DNA from 3 places in the Streptomyces sp. NPDC001617 genome. Region 1 is predicted to be linked to each of the others. Evidence: riboswitches for the same ligand, from Rfam matches in the RefSeq annotation. Region 1 holds a riboswitch; each other region holds the start of a gene.
What was found. A riboswitch is a leader RNA that binds a small molecule or an ion and turns the genes downstream of it on or off. The one in region 1 is predicted to bind cyclic di-AMP.
Positions count from the first base shown of each region.

Region 2: linked by a shared signal. The riboswitch ahead of ACWC09_RS30965 (M23 family metallopeptidase) and the one ahead of ACWC09_RS08810 (NlpC/P60 family protein) in region 1 are both predicted to bind cyclic di-AMP.
Region 3: linked by a shared signal. The riboswitch ahead of ACWC09_RS37675 (M23 family metallopeptidase) and the one ahead of ACWC09_RS08810 (NlpC/P60 family protein) in region 1 are both predicted to bind cyclic di-AMP.

Region 1 is NZ_JBSFHA010000008.1:19,919-27,442, reverse strand. Features, by position in the region: gene ACWC09_RS08820 (NlpC/P60 family protein) at 1-426, opposite strand, end outside; gene ACWC09_RS08815 (hypothetical protein) at 841-1,194, shown strand; gene ACWC09_RS08810 (NlpC/P60 family protein) at 1,766-2,908, opposite strand; cyclic di-AMP (ydaO/yuaA leader) riboswitch at 2,917-3,088, opposite strand; gene pcrA (DNA helicase PcrA) at 3,319-5,805, shown strand; gene ACWC09_RS08800 (M23 family metallopeptidase) at 5,863-7,350, opposite strand.
Region 2 is NZ_JBSFHA010000048.1:52,065-59,588, forward strand. Features, by position in the region: gene ACWC09_RS30955 (M16 family metallopeptidase) at 1-564, shown strand, start outside; gene ACWC09_RS30960 (M16 family metallopeptidase) at 561-1,949, shown strand; cyclic di-AMP (ydaO/yuaA leader) riboswitch at 2,141-2,304, shown strand; gene ACWC09_RS30965 (M23 family metallopeptidase) at 2,317-3,081, shown strand; gene ACWC09_RS30970 (GntR family transcriptional regulator) at 3,270-3,962, shown strand; gene ACWC09_RS30975 (HPr family phosphocarrier protein) at 4,111-4,392, opposite strand; gene ACWC09_RS30980 (bifunctional acetate--CoA ligase family protein/GNAT family N-acetyltransferase) at 4,601-7,524, shown strand, end outside.
Region 3 is NZ_JBSFHA010000068.1:39,494-47,017, reverse strand. Features, by position in the region: gene trmB (tRNA (guanosine(46)-N7)-methyltransferase TrmB) at 1-532, shown strand, start outside; gene ACWC09_RS37685 (PrsW family intramembrane metalloprotease) at 543-1,877, shown strand; gene ACWC09_RS37680 (aldo/keto reductase) at 2,728-3,675, opposite strand; gene ACWC09_RS37675 (M23 family metallopeptidase) at 3,822-4,850, opposite strand; cyclic di-AMP (ydaO/yuaA leader) riboswitch at 4,863-5,019, opposite strand; tRNA gene ACWC09_RS37670 (tRNA-Met) at 5,349-5,422, opposite strand; gene ACWC09_RS37665 (helix-turn-helix domain-containing protein) at 5,621-6,487, shown strand; gene ACWC09_RS37660 (dihydrofolate reductase family protein) at 6,632-7,524, opposite strand, start outside.

The sequences.
Region 1 (7,524 bases):
GCCGATGCGGTCGACGAACTCGGCGCTGTCCAGGTACTGGTCGGGGTTGCTGGAGAGGACGAGCTGCAGCGCAGGGTCGACGCCGCCGCCGCGGTACTGTGCGGCGGCCGTCGAACCCAGCGCGTCCCGCGCCGAGTTGAGCCTGTCCGTCTTGCGCGCCGCCTCGTCCCGCAGCGTCGACAGCCGTCGCTCGGCGGCGGCGGCCTTCTCCTTCGCACCGTCGTACTTCTCGGTGGCGACCTCCGCCTCCTGGTACAGCTTGTCCACCTGCGCCTTGACCTGCGCCGGGGTGAGATTCGGCTCGGCCTGTCCGGTCCCGTCGAAGGCCGTCGCGGTCGCGGCGCCCGCCAGGGCGATCGTGAAGGCGGTACGGGCGGTGCTGCCGCCGAGTGCTGTTCGCCGACCGGGCTTGCGGTGCGCTGCCACGTGGACTGCACGTCCTTTCGTACGACCGCCCCGTCCGAGGCGGCTTACGCGTCCGGCGGCGGCCCACACAGGGGGAGCGGGCCACCGCCGGACCTTCTCGGCGGTGGTGATCGGCTGCCGCCCCTGGCCCGGGCGGCGGTGGGGAGCCGGTCACCTGGTGGAGGACGCTAAACCTGTCTGTGTCGGCTCGGTGACGCCATGTACGGAAGTGCCGCGAGCAGACCGCCGGGTGACCGTAAACGACCGTGATCCAGGCGCCGGGCCGTCGGGTTCGCGTAGTGCGCTGACCGAAGTGACGGTTTCGGGGGCGCGTGTGGGTGATGGACTGCTATGGGCCGCATATATGCAAGATCCACGCGTAAGGAGTGGGCCGGTGTCGGACGCCCCGGGCGCCCCTGTCTAAGCTCCGGCCTCATGGACGTACTCATCCATCTCTTCGTCGGCCTGCACATCGTCGGCATCGCCGCGCTCCTCGGCGGCTTCCTCACCCAGATGAAGGCGATGGGCCAGGGCACGGCCCGTTTCGTCCCCGGGATGCTGCACGGGGCGCTGACCATGCTGGTCACCGGCGCGATCCTGGTCGGCCTCAACCAGGCCGACGACCATCACGTCAACAACATCAAGATCGGCGTGAAGCTGGCTCTGCTGGTCGTGATCCTCGGACTGGTCTATGTGAAGCGGGACGAGGAGACCGTGGACAAGAGCATGTTCGGGCTGGTCGGCGCGCTCACCACCGCGAACATCTTCATCGCGGTGCTGTGGACCTGATGTCCGCCCGGGCCGCCGCCACGGCCCCCGCGGCGACGGCCGGCCACGCCGCCACCGTGATCCACAGCAGCGCCTGACCGGGCCCCTCGCACCACGGGATGTCGAGGGCGGCGGCGACGGACAACTGCGCCCACCAGGAGGGGAGGGCGCGGGGCGGGGGAGTCCGGGCGAGTGGGGGAGGCCGGACATGCGCCGTTGCCAAGAAGCGCGGGACGGGGTGGCGGCGGGGCATACACGCGGGCGCGAGGAAATTCGCGCGGGCGCAGGGCACGTGAGTGGGGCGCGCGGCAGCTGTCACGCGCCCCGCGCGAGGTCGGCTTCGCGCGCCACCGCATCAGGACACGCGCCCGCGCCCATCCACCACCGAGCGCGGCCAGAGCACAGAGTGCGCCCCTGCCGCAGAGCTGTCGGAGGCAGACACCACGCGTGCGTGCCTCTCACGAACCGCTCCGCCCCGCGCGCGTGCACCGGAGACAGGCGGCGGGTACACACTCATGCCCGCCTGCACCTTCCACGCGCGCGTGCCCCACGGCCCCGTCGGGCGGCGTTGCCCGACGGGCAGGACGGCGGCTCAGGCCGGTCGCACCACGCTGTGGATGATCGACTCGCCGCCGTAGTAGATCGACTCCTCGCGGACGTACGCGCCCGGCTTGGGGGCGTGGATCATCATGCCGTTGCCGATGTAGATGCCGACGTGGCTGATGTCGTCGTAGAAGAAGATCAGGTCGCCGGGCTGGGCGTCGGCGAGGGAGACGGTCGTGCCGGCGTTCACCTGGTCGTAGGTGGTGCGCGGGAGGGTGACGCCGGCGGCCTTCCAGGCGGCCTGGGTGAGGCCTGAGCAGTCGTAGGAGCCGGGGCCGGTGGCGCCCCAGACGTACGGCTTGCCGATCTGCGCGCGGGCGAAGGCGAGGGCCTTGGCGGCCTTGGTGGAGTAGGTGGAGTCCGAGGTGCCGGTGCCGGACGAGGAGCCGCTCTCCTGGGACGCGGCCTCCTGGGCCTTCTGCTCCGCCGCCTGCTGTTTCGCCAGCTCCGCGGCCTTGCGGTTGGCCTCCTCCTGCTTCTGCTTCTCGATCTCCGCGAGCCGCGCCTTCTCCTCGGCGTCCAGCTTCGACAGCAACTCGCGCGCGTCGGTGAGCTTCTTCTGCACCGTGGCCTTGGCGGTCTGCAGGTCGCTCTGCGACTTGGTGAGCGTCTCGAGGCTCTTGGACGCCTCCTCGCGCTTCTTCATCGTCGCGGACTGCTCGGCGAAGTAGTCGTCGACCGCGCTCTTCTGACGGGAGGTCAGCCGCCCCATCAGCTGCGTCTGGTCGAAGTAGTCCTGCGGGGAGTCGGCGAGCAGGAAGGTCGCCGTGTCCGGCTCCGCGGCACCGGTCCGATACTGGGCGGCGGCGAAGGAACCCAGCCGCTCCCGCTGTTCGTTGAGCTTCTGGGCGCGCTTGGCGACGTCGTCGAGGAGGGTGTCGACGCGCTTGCGCTGCTTGGTGGTCTTTTCCTTCGCCGCGTTGTAGTTCTCGGTGGCCGACTCGGCCTGTCGGTAGAGGTCGTCGACCTTCTTCTCGACTTCCTCGAGGCTCGGGTTGCCGTCCGTCGAGGGGGTGGCGTTGGCCGTCTGGGACAGCAGAGCCACGGAGGTGAGGGCGGCCGTGGCGAGAGCGGGGGTGCGTATGCCTGCTACGCGCGTACCCGCGGGGCGCGACTTGCGGTGCGACGCCAAAGGAGGCGACTCCTTCCATGTTCCGCCTACCGAGTTAGCTGTCGGGTTCGGGCGGGTGGTTCGGAAGGGTTGCCCTACGGCCCGTGCCCCGAAGGGGAGGTGGGCCGATTCACCCCAAGGTCGGTGTGGGTCCCCGGCTCCGGCTGCGCGGCGGCGCCCCGGACTCGGCGGAGGCCGCACGGCCCGGCGAGGTTCGCCGGTGGGGGTCGTACGGCCTGCTCGGAACGGTAGCCAACTCGTGCGGCCCGTGTGAAGGTTGATGTTCGATATGCCCGATACATTTTCGTGACCTGTGGTCAGAGCATCCGCGCTGGTCACGTGGCGCGATGGGATGGCCGCGGACGGTGATTCGGTGGATGTTCTCAGGGCGGCGGCGGGCTGTCAGTGGGGCGGCCTAGACTCGGAGAGCGATGAGCAGCCTCTTTGACGACAGCTTCCTGGCGGACCTCCAGACCCCTCGCGGGCACGAGGAGGAACCCCCGCCACCGCCCGAGGACGATCATGTGCCGGAGCCCGTTCCGGACGATCTGTTCGGCGGGAAGTTCGACGCGCCGCCGGACCGGGACGCCTACTACCGCGACGGCGCGCCCCGCCCGGTGCTCGACGCGGCCGCGCTCCTGGACGGGCTGAACGAGAACCAGCGCGCGGCCGTCGTCCACGCCGGCACCCCGCTGCTCATCGTGGCCGGCGCCGGCTCCGGCAAGACCCGCGTCCTCACCCACCGCATCGCCCACCTCCTGGCCGAGCGGAACGTGCACCCGGGCCAGATCCTCGCGATCACCTTCACCAACAAGGCCGCCGGCGAGATGAAGGAGCGAGTCGAGCAACTCGTCGGCCCACGCGCGAACGCGATGTGGGTGATGACCTTCCACAGCGCGTGCGTGCGCATCCTGAGGAGGGAAAGCAAGAAGCTCGGGTTCACGTCGTCCTTCTCGATCTACGACGCCGCCGACTCCAAGCGGCTGATGGCACTCGTCTGCCGCGACCTGGACCTCGACCCCAAGCGCTTCCCGCCGAAGTCCTTCAGCGCCAAGATCAGCAACCTGAAGAACGAGCTGATCGACGAGGAGGACTTCGCCGCCCAGGCCACTGACGGCTTCGAGAAGACCCTCGCCCAGGCCTACGCCATGTACCAGTCGCGGCTGCGCGAGGCGAACGCCCTCGACTTCGACGACCTGATCATGACCACGGTCAATCTGCTCCGCGCCTTCCCGGACGTCGCCGAGCACTACCGCCGCCGTTTCCGGCACGTCCTGGTCGACGAGTACCAGGACACCAACCACGCCCAGTACGCGCTCGTGCGCGAGTTGGTGGGGACGAGCGAGCACCCCGTCGACGTACCCCCGAACGAGTACGACGTCCCGCCCGCCGAACTCTGTGTCGTCGGCGACGCCGACCAGTCGATCTACGCCTTCCGGGGCGCGACGATCCGCAACATCCTCCAGTTCGAGGAGGACTACCCGGAGGCGACGACGATCCTCCTGGAGCAGAACTACCGCTCCACCCAGACGATCCTCTCCGCCGCCAACGCGGTCATCGAGCGCAACGAGTCCCGCCGCCCCAAGAACCTGTGGACCAACGCGGGCGCGGGCGCGCGCATCACCGGCTATGTCGCCGACACCGAGCACGACGAGGCGCAGTTCGTCGCCGAGGAGATAGACCGACTGACGGACGCGGGCGAGGCGAAGGCCGGCGACGTCGCCGTCTTCTACCGTACGAACGCGCAGTCCCGTGTCTTCGAAGAGGTCTTCATCCGCGTCGGCCTGCCCTACAAGGTCGTCGGTGGCGTCCGCTTCTACGAGCGCAAGGAGGTCCGGGACGTCCTGGCCTACCTGAGGGTGCTGGCCAACCCGGAGGACTCGGTGCCACTGCGCCGCATCCTCAACGTGCCCAAGCGCGGCATCGGCGAGCGCGCGGAGGCGATGATCGACGCCCTCTCCCAGCGCGAGAAGATCAGCTTCCCCCAGGCGCTGCGCCGCGTCGACGAGGCGTACGGCATGGCGGCGCGCTCCACCAACGCCGTCAGGAAGTTCAACACGCTGATGGAGGACCTCCGTACGGTCGTCGAGTCCGGCGCGGGCCCGGCGACCGTCCTGGAGGCGGTGCTCGAACGCACCGGCTATCTGGCCGAGTTGCAGGCCTCCACCGACCCGCAGGACGAGACCCGGATCGAGAACCTCCAGGAACTCGCCGCAGTGGCGCTGGAGTTCGAGCAGGAGACCGGCGAGGGCGAGGCATCCGGCGGGCTCGCCGACTTCCTGGAGCGGGTCGCCCTGGTCGCCGACTCCGACCAGATCCCGGACGAGGAGGAGGACGGCTCGGGGGTTATCACCCTGATGACCCTGCACACCGCCAAGGGCCTGGAGTTCCCGGTCGTCTTCCTCACGGGCATGGAGGACGGCGTCTTCCCGCACATGCGCGCCCTCGGCCAGGCCAAGGAGCTGGAGGAGGAGCGCAGGCTCGCGTACGTCGGCATCACGCGCGCGCGTGAGCGCCTGTATCTCACCCGGTCCTCGCTGCGCAGCGCCTGGGGCCAGCCGTCGTACAACCCGCCCTCCCGCTTCCTGGAGGAGATCCCGGCCCACCACGTCGACTGGAAGCGGACGGGCGCCACGGCCCCGGTCTCCTCCGGCCCGGTGTCCGGCGTGGCCGCCTCCCTGTCGTCCTCCCGCTCGCGCTCCTCGGCGTCGGGCGCGTCGGGCTTCGCCACCCGCCGGACCTCCGAGAAGCCGGTGGTCTCGCTGGCCGTCGGCGACCGGGTCACCCACGACCAGTTCGGACTCGGCACGGTCGTGGCGGTGAAGGGCACGGGCGGGAACGCGGAGGCGACGATCGACTTCGGGGACGCGAAGCCGAAGCGGTTGCTGCTGCGGTACGCGCCGGTGGAGAAGCTCTGACGGAGTCAGTGAGCCCCCGCTGAACAGCGGGGGCTCACAACAAGCAAGTCGTGGGGCCTACGTCGGGTCCAGCCCGTGGCTGCGCAGCCACGGCAGCGGGTCGATGGCCGACCCCCCGTTCGGCCTGACCTCGAAGTGCAGGTGCGGGCCGGTCGAGTTGCCCGAGTTGCCGGAGTACGCGATCGGCGTGCCGGCCTTCACGGTCGTACCGGAAGCGACGCGGTAGCTGGAGAGGTGGCAGTACCACGTCTCCGTGCCGTCCTTCGCGGTCACGATCATCATGTTGCCGTAGGCGCTGTTCCACTGCGTCCGCACGGTGCCGTCGGTCGCGGCCATCACCGTCGTGCCGTACGAGACCGGGAAGTCGATGCCGGTGTGCACGGACATCCAGTTGACGCCGGCCTGGCCGAAGTAGGCGCTGAGCCCCTTCTGGGTTACCGGCAGGACGTACTTCGGACGCAGCCGCTCCTTGCGGGCCGCCTCCGCCGCCGCCTTCTTCTTCTCGGCCTCCTGCTGGGTCTTGAGGTCGATGCGCTCCTGCGTCCGGCTGGCCCGGTCCGCGAAGTCGTCCGCGCCGGCGGAGAGACTCTCGATCTGGGTGTCCAGCTTGTTGTTGGCGGCGGACGGTTTCACCGACTGCGCGTCCGAGGCGGTCGTCGAGGTGCCGTCGGAGGAGAAGGTGCCGACGGAGGCCGCCGCGATACCGGCGACTCCCATGACGCAGGCCGAGGGAACGGCGATCGTCAGCAGCGCGGAGCGCTTGGCGGGCGTACGGCGGCGGGAGCGGGACGCGTTGCGGGCGGCGGCGCGTGAGGCCGGCGCCGGCGTCACCTCTTCCTGCTCGTCCAGCAGTGGCGTCACGGCAGGCAGCTCACTGGTGACGGCCGACTCGCCGTCGCCCTCGGCATGTTCCTCGTACACATCCTGCTCGACCTGGTCGACCTGCTCGAAGACCGAGGTCGCCTGCTGGTCGAACGGTTCGCCTCCCACGGCCGCGTCGCCGTCGGAGTTCCACTGCGTGGCGTCGTACGTGCCGGTTTCGAAGGTCTGCGTGCCCCATTCCCAGTGCTGGGTCTGGTCGGCCGTGCCGCCGGACCGGTCGGGCTGGAGCCAGGCGCTCGCGTCCCAGTGGCCGGACGCGTCGTACCCGGTGGACTGCGAAGGGATGGCGGAGAGCTGCTGGTGGCCGGCGCTCCAGGCGGACGTCTCGTAGGCGCCGGTGTCGTAGGCGGCGTGGTGCTGGGCCGCGTACGCGTCGTAGTTCAGGGTCTGCTGGCCGCCGGTGGTCGTCTCCCAGAGGGGGGACCCCCACCCGCTGTCGTACGAGCCGGTGGCGTCGGCGGGGAGGCTGCCGAAGAGAGGGTCGGCGGCGAAGGTCGTCGTGCTGTGCGCGCCGGTCGCGAAAGCGCCGGTCTCGTAGACGCCGTACGTGGTGAAGTCGCCGTACTGGGCCTCCTGCGTGCCGTACGACGCGTGGTGCGCCGAGGCGGCGTCGGAAGCCGCGGCCGGGGTGGTCATGGTCCCCGACGGGTGACGATCGTTCACCAACTTCTCTTTCGCCTCGACAACAGGGGCTGCCAGAGCAGTGCGGTGACTGTACCCGGCGGTATGCGGGCGCGACAATCTTCAACTGGTTTCGGGCCCACGGGAAACGGGCATTCGGCCGTGTTTCGGGGGAGTGCGGGCGCGGGTTTGGCTTTGTGTTCGAAGAGTGTTCGA
Region 2 (7,524 bases), on a different contig from region 1:
GACGCGGCCGACGTGGCGCTGACCATCCTCGGTGGCGGCGAGTCCTCCCGCCTCTACAACCGCCTCGTGCGCCGCGACCGTACGGCCGTCGCCGCCGGCTTCGGTCTGCTGCGTCTGGCCGGAGCGCCCTCCCTGGGCTGGCTGGACGTCAAGACCTCCGGTGACGTCGAGGTGCCGGTCATCGAGACCGCCATCGACGAGGAGCTCGCCCGGTTCGCCGAGGAGGGCCCCACGGCCGAGGAAATGGAGCGCGCCCAGGCCCAGTTGGAGCGCGAGTGGCTGGACCGGCTCGGCACGGTCGCGGGCCGCGCGGACGAACTGTGCCGGTTCGCCGTCCTGTTCGGCGACCCGCAGCTCGCCCTGACCGCCGTCCAGCGTGTGCTGTCGGTGACGGCCGAGGAGGTCCAGGAGGTCGCCAAGGCCCGCCTGCGCCCCGACAACCGCGCGGTGCTCGTCTACGAGCCGCTCGCCGGAGAGATCGCAGAGGACGCAGATCCCCCGGAGGACCCCGAGGCCGAGGCCACGGTCGAAGCCGGCGACAAGAACGAGGAGGCGGCCAAGTGACCGAGCTCGCCACGATGGAGTTCCACCCGCAGCCCCAGGCCGGCGAAGCCAGGCCGTGGGCGTTCCCTGCGCCCGAGCGCGGCGCGCTCGACAACGGCCTGACGCTCCTGCGCTGCCACCGCCCCGGCCAGCAGGTCGTCGCCGTCGAGGTGCTCCTCGACGCGCCCCTGGACGCCGAGCCGGCCGGCTTCGACGGTGTCGCCACGATCATGGCGCGCGCCTTCTCCGAGGGCACCGACAAGCACTCCGCCGAGGAGTTCGCCGCCGAACTGGAGCGCTGCGGCGCCACCTTGGACGCGCACGCCGACCACCCCGGCGTCCGCCTCAGCCTGGAGGTCCCGGCCTCCCGGCTCGCCAAGGCGCTCGGTCTGCTCGCCGACGCCCTCAGGGCGCCCGCGTTCGCCGACAGCGAGGTCGAGCGGCTCGTCCGCAACCGTCTGGACGAGATCCCGCACGAGCTGGCCAACCCCTCCCGCCGTGCCGCCAAGGAGCTCTCCCGGCAGCTGTTCCCGGCGACCTCGCGCATGTCGCGCCCGCGCCAGGGCACCGAGGAGACGGTCGAGAAGATCGACGCGGCGGCCGTACGAGCCTTCTACGACCGTCATGTCCGGCCCGCGACGGCCACCGCCGTGGTCGTCGGCGACCTCAGCGGCGTCGACCTGGACGCACTGCTCGGCGAGACCCTGGGCGCCTGGACCGGCTCGAAGGCCGAGCCCCGCCCGGTGCCCGCGGTGACCGCCGACGACACCGGTCGCGTGATCATCGTGGACCGTCCCGGTGCCGTCCAGACGCAGCTGCTCATCGGCCGTGTCGGCGCCGACCGGCACGACCGGGTGTGGCCCGCGCAGGTGCTCGGCACGTACTGCCTCGGCGGCACTCTCACCTCCCGCCTGGACCGAGTCCTGCGCGAGGAGAAGGGCTACACCTACGGGGTGCGCGCGTTCGGGCAGGTCCTCAGGTCCGCCCCGGACGGCACCGGCGCGTCGATGCTCGCCATCAGCGGTTCCGTGGACACCCCGAACACCGGTCCCGCCCTGGACGACCTCTGGAAGGTGCTCCGTACGCTCGCCGAGGGCGGCCTCACCGACGCCGAGCGGGACGTCGCCGTACAGAACCTCGTCGGTGTGGCGCCGCTCAAGTACGAGACCGCGGCGGCCGTCGCGGGCACGCTGGCCGACCAGGTCGAGCAGCACCTGCCCGACGACTACCAGGCGACGCTGTACCAGCAGCTCGCCGCGACCGGCACCGTGGAGGCCACAGCGGCGGCCGTGAACGCCTTCCCGGTGGACCGTCTGGTGACCGTGCTCGTCGGTGACGCGGCCGAGATCAAGGAGCCCGTCGAGGCCCTCGGTATCGGTGAAGTCACCGTGGTGTCGGCCGAGTAGCGGCACGCGCGCGCAGGGGCCCTGGTGACGGATGCGTCACCAGGGCCCCCGTATGTCCGAATTGGGGCGGAGGTTGCCTGTCTGCCCTGTGGGATGCGCTACAAACACCGTGATCCGTTTGGGGATTGAAAGCGGCCCCGCTTAGCGTCGTCCGGGCTGTCCGTCAGGCACCGCGCCGCACCCGCGGCACCGGACAGCCATCGCCGAGTCCCCGTACGGCGCGAGCCAGGGGAGCCGGGGACCCACGTAGTCCCTGGGGTGAATCGGACGCCCGCGCAAGCCGCGAGGGGGTCCGTAGGAGACCTTCCTGCTCCGAACCCGTCAGCTAACCCGGTAGGCGAGAGGGAAGGAAAGGACCAGCCACTACATGGCGTTCATGTGCGCCACCGGGAAGCACCGTCGTCCCAGCCGCGTCAAGCGCGGTACCGCCGCGGCCGCCGGCGTCGCGGCCCTCGCCACCACCGGCGTGATCGGTACCCTCGCGGCCCCCGCGCTCGCCGCGGAGAACTCCGTCGAGCAGACCGGTCTCACCCCCGTCATCACCATCGGTGACTCGATCGCCGCCAAGATCGACGCCCAGGCCGACGCGCAGAAGCAGGCCGCGGAGGAGACCGCCCGTAAGAAGGCCGCCGCGGAAGCCGCGCGCAAGAAGGCCGAGGCGAAGGCCAAGGCGGAGCGTGAGGCCAAGGAGCGCGCCGCCCGCGAGGCCGAGCGCAAGCGCCTCAACACCTTCGTCGCCCCGATCGCCAACTCGTATGTCTCCACGGGCTACAAGACCGGCGGCTCCCTGTGGTCCTCCGGCAGCCACACCGGCATCGACTTCCACGCGGCGAGCGGCACCGTCGTCCACGCGGTCGGCTCCGGCACGGTCGTGCAGACCGGGTGGGGCGGCGCCTACGGCAACCAGATCGTGATCAAGATGGCCGACGGCACGTACACCCAGTACGGCCATCTGTCCTCCATCGGCGTCTCGGTCGGCCAGCAGGTGACTCCGGGCCAGCAGATCGGCCTCTCCGGCTCGACCGGCAACACCACCGGACCGCACCTGCACTTCGAGGCCCGCACGACTCCCGAGTACGGCTCGGACATCGACCCCGTCGCCTACCTGCGCTCGCACGGCGTGAACGTCTGACGACGGACCGCAAGATCTACCGAAACCCCGGCTCCTGGAGCCGGGGTTTCGCCGTTTCTGTCGCTCTGCTGTCCAAAAAATATCCATGGATTCCGGTCCGCCGTCGGAAATTCCGGCTCATTGCAATAGAGTCCTTGGACACAACGTCAATCGACGACGTTTCACGGGGATTAAGGCGGAGGTCGGTCATGCGTATTCCGGCGCACTCGGTGTGCACGGCCATCCGGGACGACATCGTCGCGGGTGTCTACGAGCGTGGCAGCCGCCTCACCGAGGAACTCCTCGCCCGCCGCTACGGTGTCTCGCGCGTCCCCGTCCGTGAGGCCCTGCGCACCCTGGAGGCGGAGGGCTTCGTGGTGACCCGGCGGCACGCGGGCGCGTGCGTCGCGGAGCCGACCGAGCAGGAGGCCTCCGACCTGCTGGAGATGCGCATGCTCCTGGAGCCGCTGGGTGCCTCCCGGGCCGCCCAGCGGCGCACCGAGGCCCATCTCAAGGTCCTCCGAGGCCTCGTCAGACTGGGCCAGGAGCGGGCCAGGAGGGGCAACAGCGAGGATCTGCGCTCCCTGGGGGGCTGGTTCCACGAGACGCTCGCCCAGGCCTCCGGCAGCCCCGCGCTGACCTCGATGCTGACCCAGTTGCGCCACAAGATCGCCTGGATGTACGCCGTCGACGCGCCCGCCAACCCGGTGGAGTCCTGGGCGGAGCACGGCGCGATCGTCGACGCGGTGGCCCGCGGGGACGGCGAACGCGCCCGTGCGATCACCACGCTGCACACCGAGCGCTCGACGGCCGCGCACCGGCTGCGCTTCGGCACCCCCGAACGCGTGAACGGTGTGAGGAACTCGCAACATCCCGTAAACATGTCGGGCCTGCGGCATTAACACGGGCGCCGTATACAAAGAGGAGACAATTCGCGGGGGATTATTTCTGCTGCCCGCAATGGGGAAATGCGAAGGGCTCGCCCGGTAAATTCCGGACGAGCCCTTCAGTGCTGCGGGACGGCGAGTGCCGCGACCCTCAATTCGCTTTTCAGACGGTCTCGGGAAGCTCCTCGAGCCCCTCCGCGACCAGCTTGGCGAGACGGTCGAGAGCGGCGTCCGCGCCCTCGGCGTCCGAGGCGAGGACGATCTCCTCGCCCCCCTGGGCGCCCAGGCCCAGGACGGCCAGCATGGAGGCCGCGTTGGCGGGGGTGCCGCCGACCTTGGTGATCGTCACCGGGATACCTGCGGCCGTGGCGGCCCGGACGAAGATGGAAGCGGGGCGGGCGTGGAGGCCCTCGGCCCAGCCGACGTTGACGCGGCGCTCAGCCATGTGATGCTGCCCTTCGGTTCTCAGGGTTGTCTAGACCAGTTTCCCACACCGTGAAGCGTCTCCGGAGCGGTCCTTCGTCCCGTCCGGGGTGGGTGGTCGGACCGCGGCCTCGGCCCGACTTCCGTCCTTCTTCAGTTCTCCACAGGCTGCTGTGTTCTCCACAGACTGCCTCGCGCCGTTGTCGGACGCGAGCCGTACTCTGGGGCCCATGCAGACCTCGTCGGACCGGCACGAGTACCCCGCCCACTGGGAGGCCGACGTGGTGCTGCGCGACGGCGGCACCGCGCGCATCCGCCCCATCACCGTTGATGACGCAGACCGCCTGGTCAGCTTCTACGAGCAGGTCTCGGACGAGTCGAAGTACTACCGCTTCTTCGCGCCCTACCCGCGCCTGTCCGCCAAGGACGTCCACCGCTTCACGCACCACGACTTTGTGGACCGGGTGGGACTCGCGGCCACGGTGGGCGGCGAGTTCATCGCCACCGTACGCTATGACCGCATTGGTGCCGACGGCATGCCCGCGTCGGCGCCCTCCGACGAGGCCGAGGTCGCCTTCCTCGTCCAGGACGCCCACCAGGGCCGCGGCGTCGCCTCCGCACTCCTCGAACACATCGCCGCCGTCGCCCGCGAGCGCGGTGTCAGCCGCTTCGCCGCCGAGGTGCTGCCCGCCAACAACAAGATGATCAAGGTGTTCACGGACGCCGGCTACACCCAGCAGCGCCATTTCGAGGACGGCGTCGTACGCCTGGAGTTCGACCTCGAACCGACCGACCGCTCCCTCGCCGTCCAGCGCGCGCGTGAGCAGCGCGCCGAGGCGCGTTCCGTACGGCGGCTGCTGGCGCCCGGCTCCGTCGCCGTCATCGGCACCGGGCGCACGCCCGGGGGCGTCGGCCGCAGCATCCTCGACAACATCAGGGACGCCGGTTACGCCGGGCAGCTGTACGCGGTCAACAGGGCCTTCCCCGAGGACCTCAAGGAACTCGACGGCGTCCCCGCCCACCGCTCGGTGCGGGACATCGACGGTCATGTCGACCTGGCCGTCGTCGCCGTACCCACCGAGCACGTCCCCGAGGTCGTCACCGAGTGCGGCGAACACGGCGTACAGGGGCTGGTCGTGGTCTCCGCCGGGTACGCCGAGAGCGGGCCCGAGGGGCGCGAGCGCCAGCGCGAACTCGTCCGCCACGCGCGCACGTACGGCATGCGGATCATCGGGCCGAACGCCTTCGGTGTCATCAACACCTCGAAGGACGTTCGGCTCAACGCCTCGCTCGCACCCGAGATGCCCCGCCCCGGCCGCATCGGCCTGTTCGCCCAGTCCGGCGCCATCGGCATCGCGCTGCTGTCCCGGCTGCACCGACGCGGTGGCGGCGTCACCGGCGTCACCGGGGTGTCCACCTTCGTCTCCTCCGGCAACCGCGCGGACGTCTCCGGCAACGACGTCATCCAGTACTGGTACGACGACCCGGACACCGACGTCGTCCTGATGTACCTGGAGTCCATCGGCAACCCACGCAAGTTCACCCGCCTCGCCCGGCGGACGGCGGCCGCCAAGCCCCTGGTCGTCGTCCAGGGCGCCGGTTCCGCGCCGCAGGGGCACGCCGTACGGGCGACGCGGCTTCCGCACGCCACCGTGTCCGCGCTGCTCCGGCAGGCCGGTGTGATCCGCGTGGACACGATCACCGAACTGGTCGACGCGGGGCTGCTGCTGGCCCGCCAGCCGCTGCCGGCCGGACCGCGCGTGGCGATCGTGGGGAACTCCGAGTCGCTCGGGCTGCTGACCTACGACGCCTGTCTCGCCGAAGGCCTCAGGCCGCAGCGACCGCTGGACCTGACGACCGGCGCCTCGGCCGAGGACTTCCACGCGGCGCTGCTGCGGGCGCTCGGCGACGACTCGTGCGACGCGGTGGTCGTGACGGCGATCCCGGCGATCGGGGAGGTGTCTCCCGGCGACGCGGAGCTGGCCGAGGCCCTGCGGTCGGCGGCCGAGGAGGCTCCCGCGAAGCCGGTGCTCGTCGTGCACGTGGAACTGGGCGGGCTCGCGGAGGCCCTGTCGGCCGCGGCCAGCACCGCACCCCAGGCGGACGGGGCGGCTCCCAAAGCGGCGGGTGCCGCATCCCAGGCGGACGGCACGGCCGCCAGGACGGCGGGTACCGCGGCCCAGGCGGGCGGCACGGCTCCCCAGGCGACCAGTACCGCGCCGGCCGACGGCACGGCCGCCAAGGCGACGGGCGCCGAGACAGCGACCCGCCGGCTCCGGCCCTCGCAGCAGCTGCCCCCTCCGGCGACGGCACCGGCATCGGCAGCCGCGCCCGCATCGGAACCCTCCGCCCCCGGGACCTTCTCGCGCCTGATTCCCGCCTACCCCGCCGCCGAGCGCGCCGTCCGTGCCCTCGCCGAAGCCGTGCACTACGCCCAGTGGCGGCGCGAAGCCGCCGAGCCCGGCAAGGTGCCCGAGTACGAGGACATCGACGAGAAGGGCGCCGCCGAGCAGATCGACGGACTGCTCGCGCGCCAGCAGGGCCTCACCCTCGGCACGGACGAGACCTGCGAACTGCTCGGCCGGTACGGGATCGCGGTACGCAGGGCGATTCCCGCCTTCACCCCGGACGACGCCGTCCGCGCGGCCGAGAGTCTCGGCTACCCCGTGGCCCTCAAGGCCACCGCCCCGCATCTGCGCCACCGGGCCGACCTGGGCGGCGTACGCCTGGATCTCGCGGACGAGGAGCAACTGCGGCGTGCGTACGCCGAGTTGACGGAGCTGTTCGGGCAGCCGGAAGAGCTGCGCCCCGTGGTGCAGGGGATGGCGCCACGCGGCGTGGACACGATCGTGCGGGCCGTCATCGACCCGGCGGCCGGCGCCGTGGTGTCCTTCGGCCTGGCCGGGCCCGCCTCGCAGCTGCTCGGCGACATGGCGCACCGCCTGGTCCCGGTCACCGACCGGGAGGCCACCTCGCTGATCCGGTCGATCCGGACGGCCCCGCTCCTGTTCGGCTGGCGCGGCTCGACCCCGGTCGACACGCCTGCGCTGGAAGAGCTGCTCCTGAGGGTGTCCCGACTGGTCGACGACCACCCCGAGGTCGTCGCGGTCACCCTGGAGCCCGTCGTCGTCTCCCCGCGCGGCCTGAGCGTTCT
Region 3 (7,524 bases), on a different contig from region 1:
CGGCTTCGGGATGGGCGAGGCGACGGCCCAGATGGCCGGCGCCGACCCGGAGACCAACATCCTCGCCGTGGACGTGCACACCCCGGGACAGGGCAACCTGCTCAACCTCGCCGACCACGACGGACTGTCCAACGTCCGCGTCGGCAACGGGGACGCGATCATCCTGCTGCGCGAGATGCTCGCCCCGGACGCGCTCGACGGACTGCGCGTCTACTTCCCCGACCCCTGGCCCAAGAAACGGCACCACAAGCGGCGGCTGATCCAGCCCGAGTTCCTCGACCTCGCCGCGACCCGCATCAGGCCCGGTGGGATCGTGCACTGCGCGACCGACTGGGAGCCGTACGCGCAGCAGATGCTGGAGGTGCTCACCGCGCATCCGGCGTTCGAGAACACACAGCCCGGGGGCGGTTTCTCGCCCCGTCCCGAGTTCCGGCCGCTGACCCGTTTCGAGGGCCAGGGACTGGACAAGGGACATGTCGTGAACGACCTGCTCTTCCGTCGCGTACAGCACCACAACCAACCCCCCACCTAGGGTCAATGCCGTGGCCACCTTCCCTCCGTACCCGACGCAGCCGCCGCACGCGGGCGGACCTCCGGCCGCGCTCGGGCACGCGCACTGGTGGCAGCGCGGATGGGTGCGCTACGGCGCGCTCGTCACCCTGCTCGCGCTCTCCGGGCTCGTCATCCTGGCCCTGGTGCGCGAACAGACCGGCACCGAGGGCTTCCTGGTCGGTCTCGGCCTCGCCGTACTCCCCGTCCCGCTCCTCATAGCCGCCTTCCGCTGGCTGGACCGGGTGGCCCCCGGCCCCTGGCGGAATCTCCTCTTCTCCTTCGCCTGGGGCGCCTGCGCGGCGGCACTGATAGCGATCGTGGCCAACAGCTTCGCGACGAAGTGGATAGCCACGGCGACGGCCGACCCGTCCAGCGCGGACACCCTCGGCGCGACCGTCATAGCGCCCATAGTCGAGGAGTCGGCCAAAGCGGCCGCCGTTCTGCTCGTCTTCCTCTTCCGCAGACGGGACTTCACCGGGATCGTCGACGGAGTGGTGATAGCCGGCGTCACCGCGACCGGCTTCGCGTTCACCGAGAACATCCTCTACCTGGGCACGGCCTTCGGCACCGACCAGCTCACCGGCGACCGGGGCATCGCCTCCGTGACCGCGGCGACCTTCTTCGTACGCGTCATCATGTCCCCCTTCGCGCACCCCCTGTTCACCGTCCTGACCGGCATAGGCTTCGGCCTCGCAGCAACGGCGGCCGACCGCCAGCACACCCGCCGTGTCCTGATCCCCCTGTGCGGCCTGCTCCTCGCGATGGGCATGCACGCGATGTGGAACGGCTCCTCGACCTTCGGCGAGTATGGCTTCTTCGCGGTCTACGCGGCCTTCATGGTTCCCGCGTTCGGCCTGCTGACCTGGCTGGTCATCTGGACCCGCCAGCGCGAACTGCGCACCGTCCGCGAGGAACTTCCCGCCTACGCCGTCACCGGCTGGCTGACCCCCGCCGAGCCGTACGCCCTCGGCTCGATGCGGGCGCGCCGACTGGCCCGCGACTACGCCGCCCGTCACCTCGGAAAGCCCGCCGCGCAGACGGTGCAGCAGTACGAGGCCTTCGCGACCTCGCTGGCTTTTCTACGGCACCGGGGGCGCCGTGGGCGGGCGGGCGCCGACTTCGTCGTACGGGAACGGGAGTTGCTGGCCGAGCTGTGGCACCGCCGGGAGGTGGCCCGGCCGGCCCTGGACTACGCGGCGCGGGCCACGGCACCACCGGTACCGGTGGCCGCGCCGCCCTGGCCGGTGTACGGGGCGTACGGGTATCCGACGGGGCCGAATCCCACGTACGGCCCGTACCCGGCGTACAACCCGTATCAGTCGTAGGACCGCGGAGGGTGCGACACCGCCGGTCCGCGCGGTCGTGGCTGAGCGCCGTTGCGGCGGAGGGAAAGGGCCGACACAACGAGACCGGCAGAGTGAAGAGACGGGCAGCGGGCCGAGCCTCGCGAAGCGGCAGCCACCGGCGGTCAGTCCGACGCCACCGGTCATCGGCCGACGCGAACCCCGCCGACCCGGGCCGAAGCCCGCCGCCCGACCAAGCCCCGGCTCGCCGACCGACCACCAGCCGAGCAAGCCCTGCCCCGCCCACCGCCAAGCCCTGCCGCCAGTCGACCAAGCCCCGGCCCATCGACCGGTTTGGCTCCCCGCCGCCAGCCGAGCACGCCCCGACCCGCCGATTCGAGCAAGCCCCGGCCCATCGACCGGCCAAGACCCGACCGCCAGCCGACCAAGCCCCAACCCACCCACCGGCCAAGACCCGACCGCCAGCCGACCAAGCCCCAACCCACCCACCGGCCAAGACCCGACCGCCAGCCGACCAAGCCCCAACCCACCGACCGGTCAGGTCCCAGCCCGTCGACCGACCAAGACCCGCCGCCAGCCGAGCACGCCCCAAACCGCCCACCGGCCAAGACCCGACCGCCAGCCGACCAAGCCCCAACCCACCGACCGGTCAGGTCCCAGCCCGTCGACCGGCCAAGACCCGCCGCCAGCCGAGCACGCCCCAACCCGCCCACCGGCCAAGCCCCGGCCGCCAGCCGACCAAGCCCCAACCCACCGACCGGTCAGGTCCCAGCCCGTCGACCGGCCAAGACCCGCCGCCAGCCGAGCACGCCCCAACCCACCGACCGACCAAGACCCGGCCCGTCGACCGGTCAGGTCCCGGGTCGGCCGGTCAGGCCGATGCCTCCGTCAGGCGGGCGATCTCCTGGTCCGTGAGCGTCAGGGTTTCCACTCCCAGTAGGGCCGGCAGCTGTTCCGGGGTGCGGGCCGAGGCGATCGGGGACACCACCGTCGGCTGGGCCGCGAGCCAGGCCAGGGCGACCGTCGGGACCGGGGCGTCGTGTACCTCGGCGATCTCGTCCAGGGCCGCCAGGACCTTCTGACCGCGCTCGGTCTCCAGGTGCTTGCCGGCGCCCGCCGCGGCGCGCGCGCCCTCGACCGTCGCACCGGGCCGGTACTTGCCGGTGAGGAAGCCCGAGGCGAGGGCGAAGTACGGGACGGCGGCGAGGCCCTGCCGGGAGGCGAGGTCCTGGAGGCCGCCCTCGTAGGTGTCCCGGGAGACCAGGTTGTACTGCGGCTGGACGGCGACGTACCGGGCGAGGCCCTCACGGTCGGAGAGGTCCAGGGACTCCTGGAGCCGCTCGGCCGTGATGTTGGACGCGGCGATGTGCCGCACCTTGCCCGCCCTCACCAGCTCGTCGAGCGCCCCGATGATCTCCTCGACCGGCACCTCGATCTTGTCGAAGTGGGTGTAGTAGAGGTCGATGTGGTCGGTGTCGAGGCGGCGCAGGGAGGCGTCGGCGGCGGCCTTGATGTTGGCCGCGGTCAGGCCCGGGAAATCGGGGTGCTGGCTCACCTTGGTCGCGATGACGACGTCGGACCGGTTGCCGCGGGACCTGACCCACTTGCCGATGATCGTCTCGGACTCACCACCGGCGTTGCCGTCGACCCAGTGCGAGTACGAGTCCGCGGTGTCCACGAAGTTGCCGCCCGCCGCCGCGTACGCGTCGAGAACGGCGAAGGACGTGGCCTCGTCGGCGGTCCAGCCGAAGACGTTGCCGCCCAGGGCGAGCGGAAAGACCTCGAGGTCGGAGGAGCCCAGCTTGCGAAGAGAAGTCATGTCCTACGTCAACACCCGCACCGGATACGGATCTTCCGGAACGGCCGCGAATTTCCCGTGAACAACCGGAGGGCTCCGCTCCGAAACCGGCTGCCCTGACGTCGGGGGTCGTCGCCAGGGCCGCCGGAGAATCGACGGGACGTGTCCTACGGGTTGAGGCCCTTGCTGCGCAGCCAGGTCATCGGGTCGATGCCGGTGGACTGCCCGTTCGGGTGGACCTCCAGGTGAAGGTGCGGGCCGGTCACGTTGCCGGTGGCGCCGATACGCCCGATGACGTCACCCGTGGCGACCTTCTGGCCGACGCTGACGCTGATCGAGGACTGGTGGCAGAACCACAGCTCGGTGCCGTCGTCGAGGGTGATGATCGTGCGGTAGCCGTACGACCCGGCCCAGCCGGCCTCGGTGACGGTGCCGGAGTGGATGGCCTTGATGAGGGTGCCCGTGGGCGCCGCGAAGTCGAGCCCGGTGTGATACCCGGAGGACCACATCGAGCCGGCCTGCCCGAAGGTGCCGGTGATCGTGTAGGACACGACCGGAAGCTTGTACTGCTTGGCCAGCTCGGCCAGGCGCGCGGCCTCGTCCGCCTTCTTGGCGGCGGCCTCCGCCTTCTCCTTGGCGGCCTCGGCCTTGGCGGCCGCGTCCTTCTCGGCCTTGGCGGCGGCGTCGTCGATCTGCCGGGCGAGGGCGGTCTCGGTGGCGTACTGGGCCTTGCTGTCGACCTGGACCTGCTGCGACTCGGCCTGCGCCATGATGCGGTCGCGCAGCGCCTCGCCGGCGTCCCTGGCACCCTGCGTGGTGTCCTCGGAGGTCACGCCGACGCTGCTGAGCGCCGTGGCGGAGCCCTTCGGGGCATCCGAGTCCCCGCCGAACACATGGGTCACGGAGGCCAGATCGGGCATCGATATGGAGACCGGCGGCTTGCCGGTGTTGGCGCTGGCCATGCCGCCCGCGCCGACGGCGGCTATGACACCGACGCCGAGAACCGTGGAGCTACGGGCGAGCCCGCCGCCGCCGCGCTGCTTGGCGACGCGGTGCCTACCACGTACCGGCCGTAGGGAATCCTCGGTGGGATTCCACTCCTCCCACTGACCCTCGTCGGTACGGGGTCCGGGAAAGCCGAAAGGCTCGGTGCTCGGCACGAACGGGGCTGCCGGGGCAGGCGGGTTGGACGCCACGTGGGCGTGCTCCTTTCCTTCCTTCTCGCCTACCGGGTTAGCTGACGGGTTCGGAGCAGGAAGGTCTCCTACGCGCGTATACCTGTCGTGGGCCCACGACGGCATCCGCGCGATTCACCCCAGGGTGGTGGTTCCCCGGTTCCCTTGCGGGATTCGGCGCGTGCGCACGGAGCCGACTCTTGTGACGGCTGGGACGACCGCGCTGCGTTATCGAACGTTAATAGACCCGGGGTGTGGATTCCAAGGTGTTCCGCTTGATCATTAACGTTCTTGGCCTGGACGTAGGACTCATGACCGGCGAAAAACGGGCGAGTTGGCCACTCCTCAGGATCTTCACAGCCATTGACCGTATGTCAGTTGTTATGCGGAGGGCGGCCGAACGATCACCCCGGGTGATGCCGTACGACAGGAGGGCCATGGCGGGAAACCGGGAAACTGGGAAACGGGAAAACGCTCAGGGCCGGAGTCCATGTACTGGACTCCGGCCCTGAGCCTGAGTAGCGGGGACAGGATTTGAACCTGCGACCTCTGGGTTATGAGCCCAGCGAGCTACCGAGCTGCTCCACCCCGCGTCGTTGTGACACCAGCATACGCCATCCGCGGGACGCCCAGCACCACGGTTTATCGCGGCCGGTTCTGGGGCGTGGGCCGGGGCCGGCCTGCGGTCCCTGCGCGGCGCCGGCGACCCGACCGCACCGGGCACAGGATGTCGGGTCCGGCACGGTGGGGCTTCCCTAGCGTGGAGATCAGTGAAGGAAGGACGGCCAGGAGTGCTGGAGCGGCTGAATCAGGCCATGGACCACATCGAGGAGCACCTCGATGAGCCCATCGACGCGGCTGAGCTGGCCCGTATCGCCATGACGTCGGAGTACCACTTCCGGCGGATGTTCTCCGCGCTGGCGGGCATCCCGCTCTCCGAGTACATCCGCCGCCGGCGGCTGACGCTCGCCGGGGCCGAAGTGCTCGCCGGGGAGCGGACGCTGCTCGATGTCGCGGTGCGCTACGGGTACAGCTCGGGCGAGGCGTTCGCGCGTGCCTTTCGCGCCGTGCACGGGGTCGGTCCCGGTGAGGCGCGGCGGACCGGCGCCGCGCTGCACTCCCAGCCTCGGATGTCCTTCCGGCTGATCGTCGAAGGGAGCGGCAGCATGCGGTACCGGATAGTGGAGAAGGACGGGTTCAGGCTCGTGGGCAGGGGGACACAGGTCCCGCTGGTCTACGAGGGGATGAACCCGGCCATCGTGGAGTTCGTCAAGAGCATCGGCAAGGAGACGCTGGGGCGTTGGCAGGAGTGTGTGGCCGGGGAGCCCGGCGGTGTCGTGGCCGCCGTCAGCAACCACTCCGCGGACGATGCGGAAGGCACCGAAATCGACTACTTCCACGGGGTGGTGAGCGACGTGGAGGTGCCCGGGGCTTCGGAGAGTCTGGACGTCGAGCCGGGGACATGGGCGGTGTTCGAGTCCTCGGGCGCGTTTCCGCTGGCGGTGCAGTACCTCTGGCGGGATGTGTACACCCAGTGGTTCCCGTCGAACCCGTACCGGAGCCGGCCGGGTCCGTCGCTCTCGCGCACGCGGGTGTCCGAGGACGGTACGCACGCGGACGCGGAGGTGTGGATTCCGGTGGAGCGGGTCGGCGGCTGAACCCCGACGCCGGCTACGGCTTGCGGAGCCGGACAAACCGGCCCAGCCGAACCCCGGGCCGGTACAGCCGATATCAGTCGCGGGGCAGCCGGCAAGGGCCGTGGGGAACTGCCGGCCGGCCCCCGCCCGCCCGCACCCCAGGACTCAGCTCAACAGATGCCCGTTGGGCCCCTTCGCCGGCCCCTCGTACTCCCCCAGCACCACCACATCGACCCCCGCCGCGGCCAACAGCCCACTCCCGTCGGCCTCTTCCACGAACGTGTCCGGCTCCCGCCAAGCCGTCACCACCCGCCGCACCCCCGCCTCCAGGATCAGCCGCGAGCACGGCTTCGGTCGGGACGCCCGTCGTGCGCAGGGCTCCAGGCTGCTGTACACCGTCGCGGTCGCCAGCCTCGCGTCGGCCGGGTCCAGCTTGGCCAGGGCGGCCTCCTCCGCGTGGACCGTGGGATCGCCGGCCTCACGGGAGTGTCCGCGCGCCAGCTCCGTGCCGTCGGCCGCCACCACCACCGCCCCGACGCTGAACGCCGTCTCGGACGGCGGGCACAGCGCCGCCAACTCGCAGGCGAGCCGCAGCCAGTGGCGGTCGGCGGCGGACGTCACCGTGCCGGCGCCGGGTGCCGTCGGCTCGTAGCGCATGAGGACCACGTCCTCGATGCGCCGGGTCTCCAGGAGGCGCAGCCGGCCGGCCTGGTATCCGCCCGGCCCGAACAGCCGAGGTGCCTCCGGATCGCCCACGAAGAGGGGAGCGAGGACCAGCTGGAGTTCGTCGGCCAGGCCCTGCTGGAGGAGCTGGGTGTGGATGGTGCCGCCGCCCTCGACCATCAGCCGCTGTACGCCGCGGGCCTCGTGCAGATGCTCCAGCAAGCGGCGCCAGTCGAGATCGGGGCCGAGCGGGACCACGTCGGCGGCGAGGCCGAGTGCGCGGGCGCGTTCGGCGCCCTTGTCCGTGGTACAGACGATCTTCTCTCCGCCCGTGTGCCAGAACTTCGCCTCCGGGTCGAGGTCGCCGGAGCCGCTGACCGTGACCTTGAGGGGGT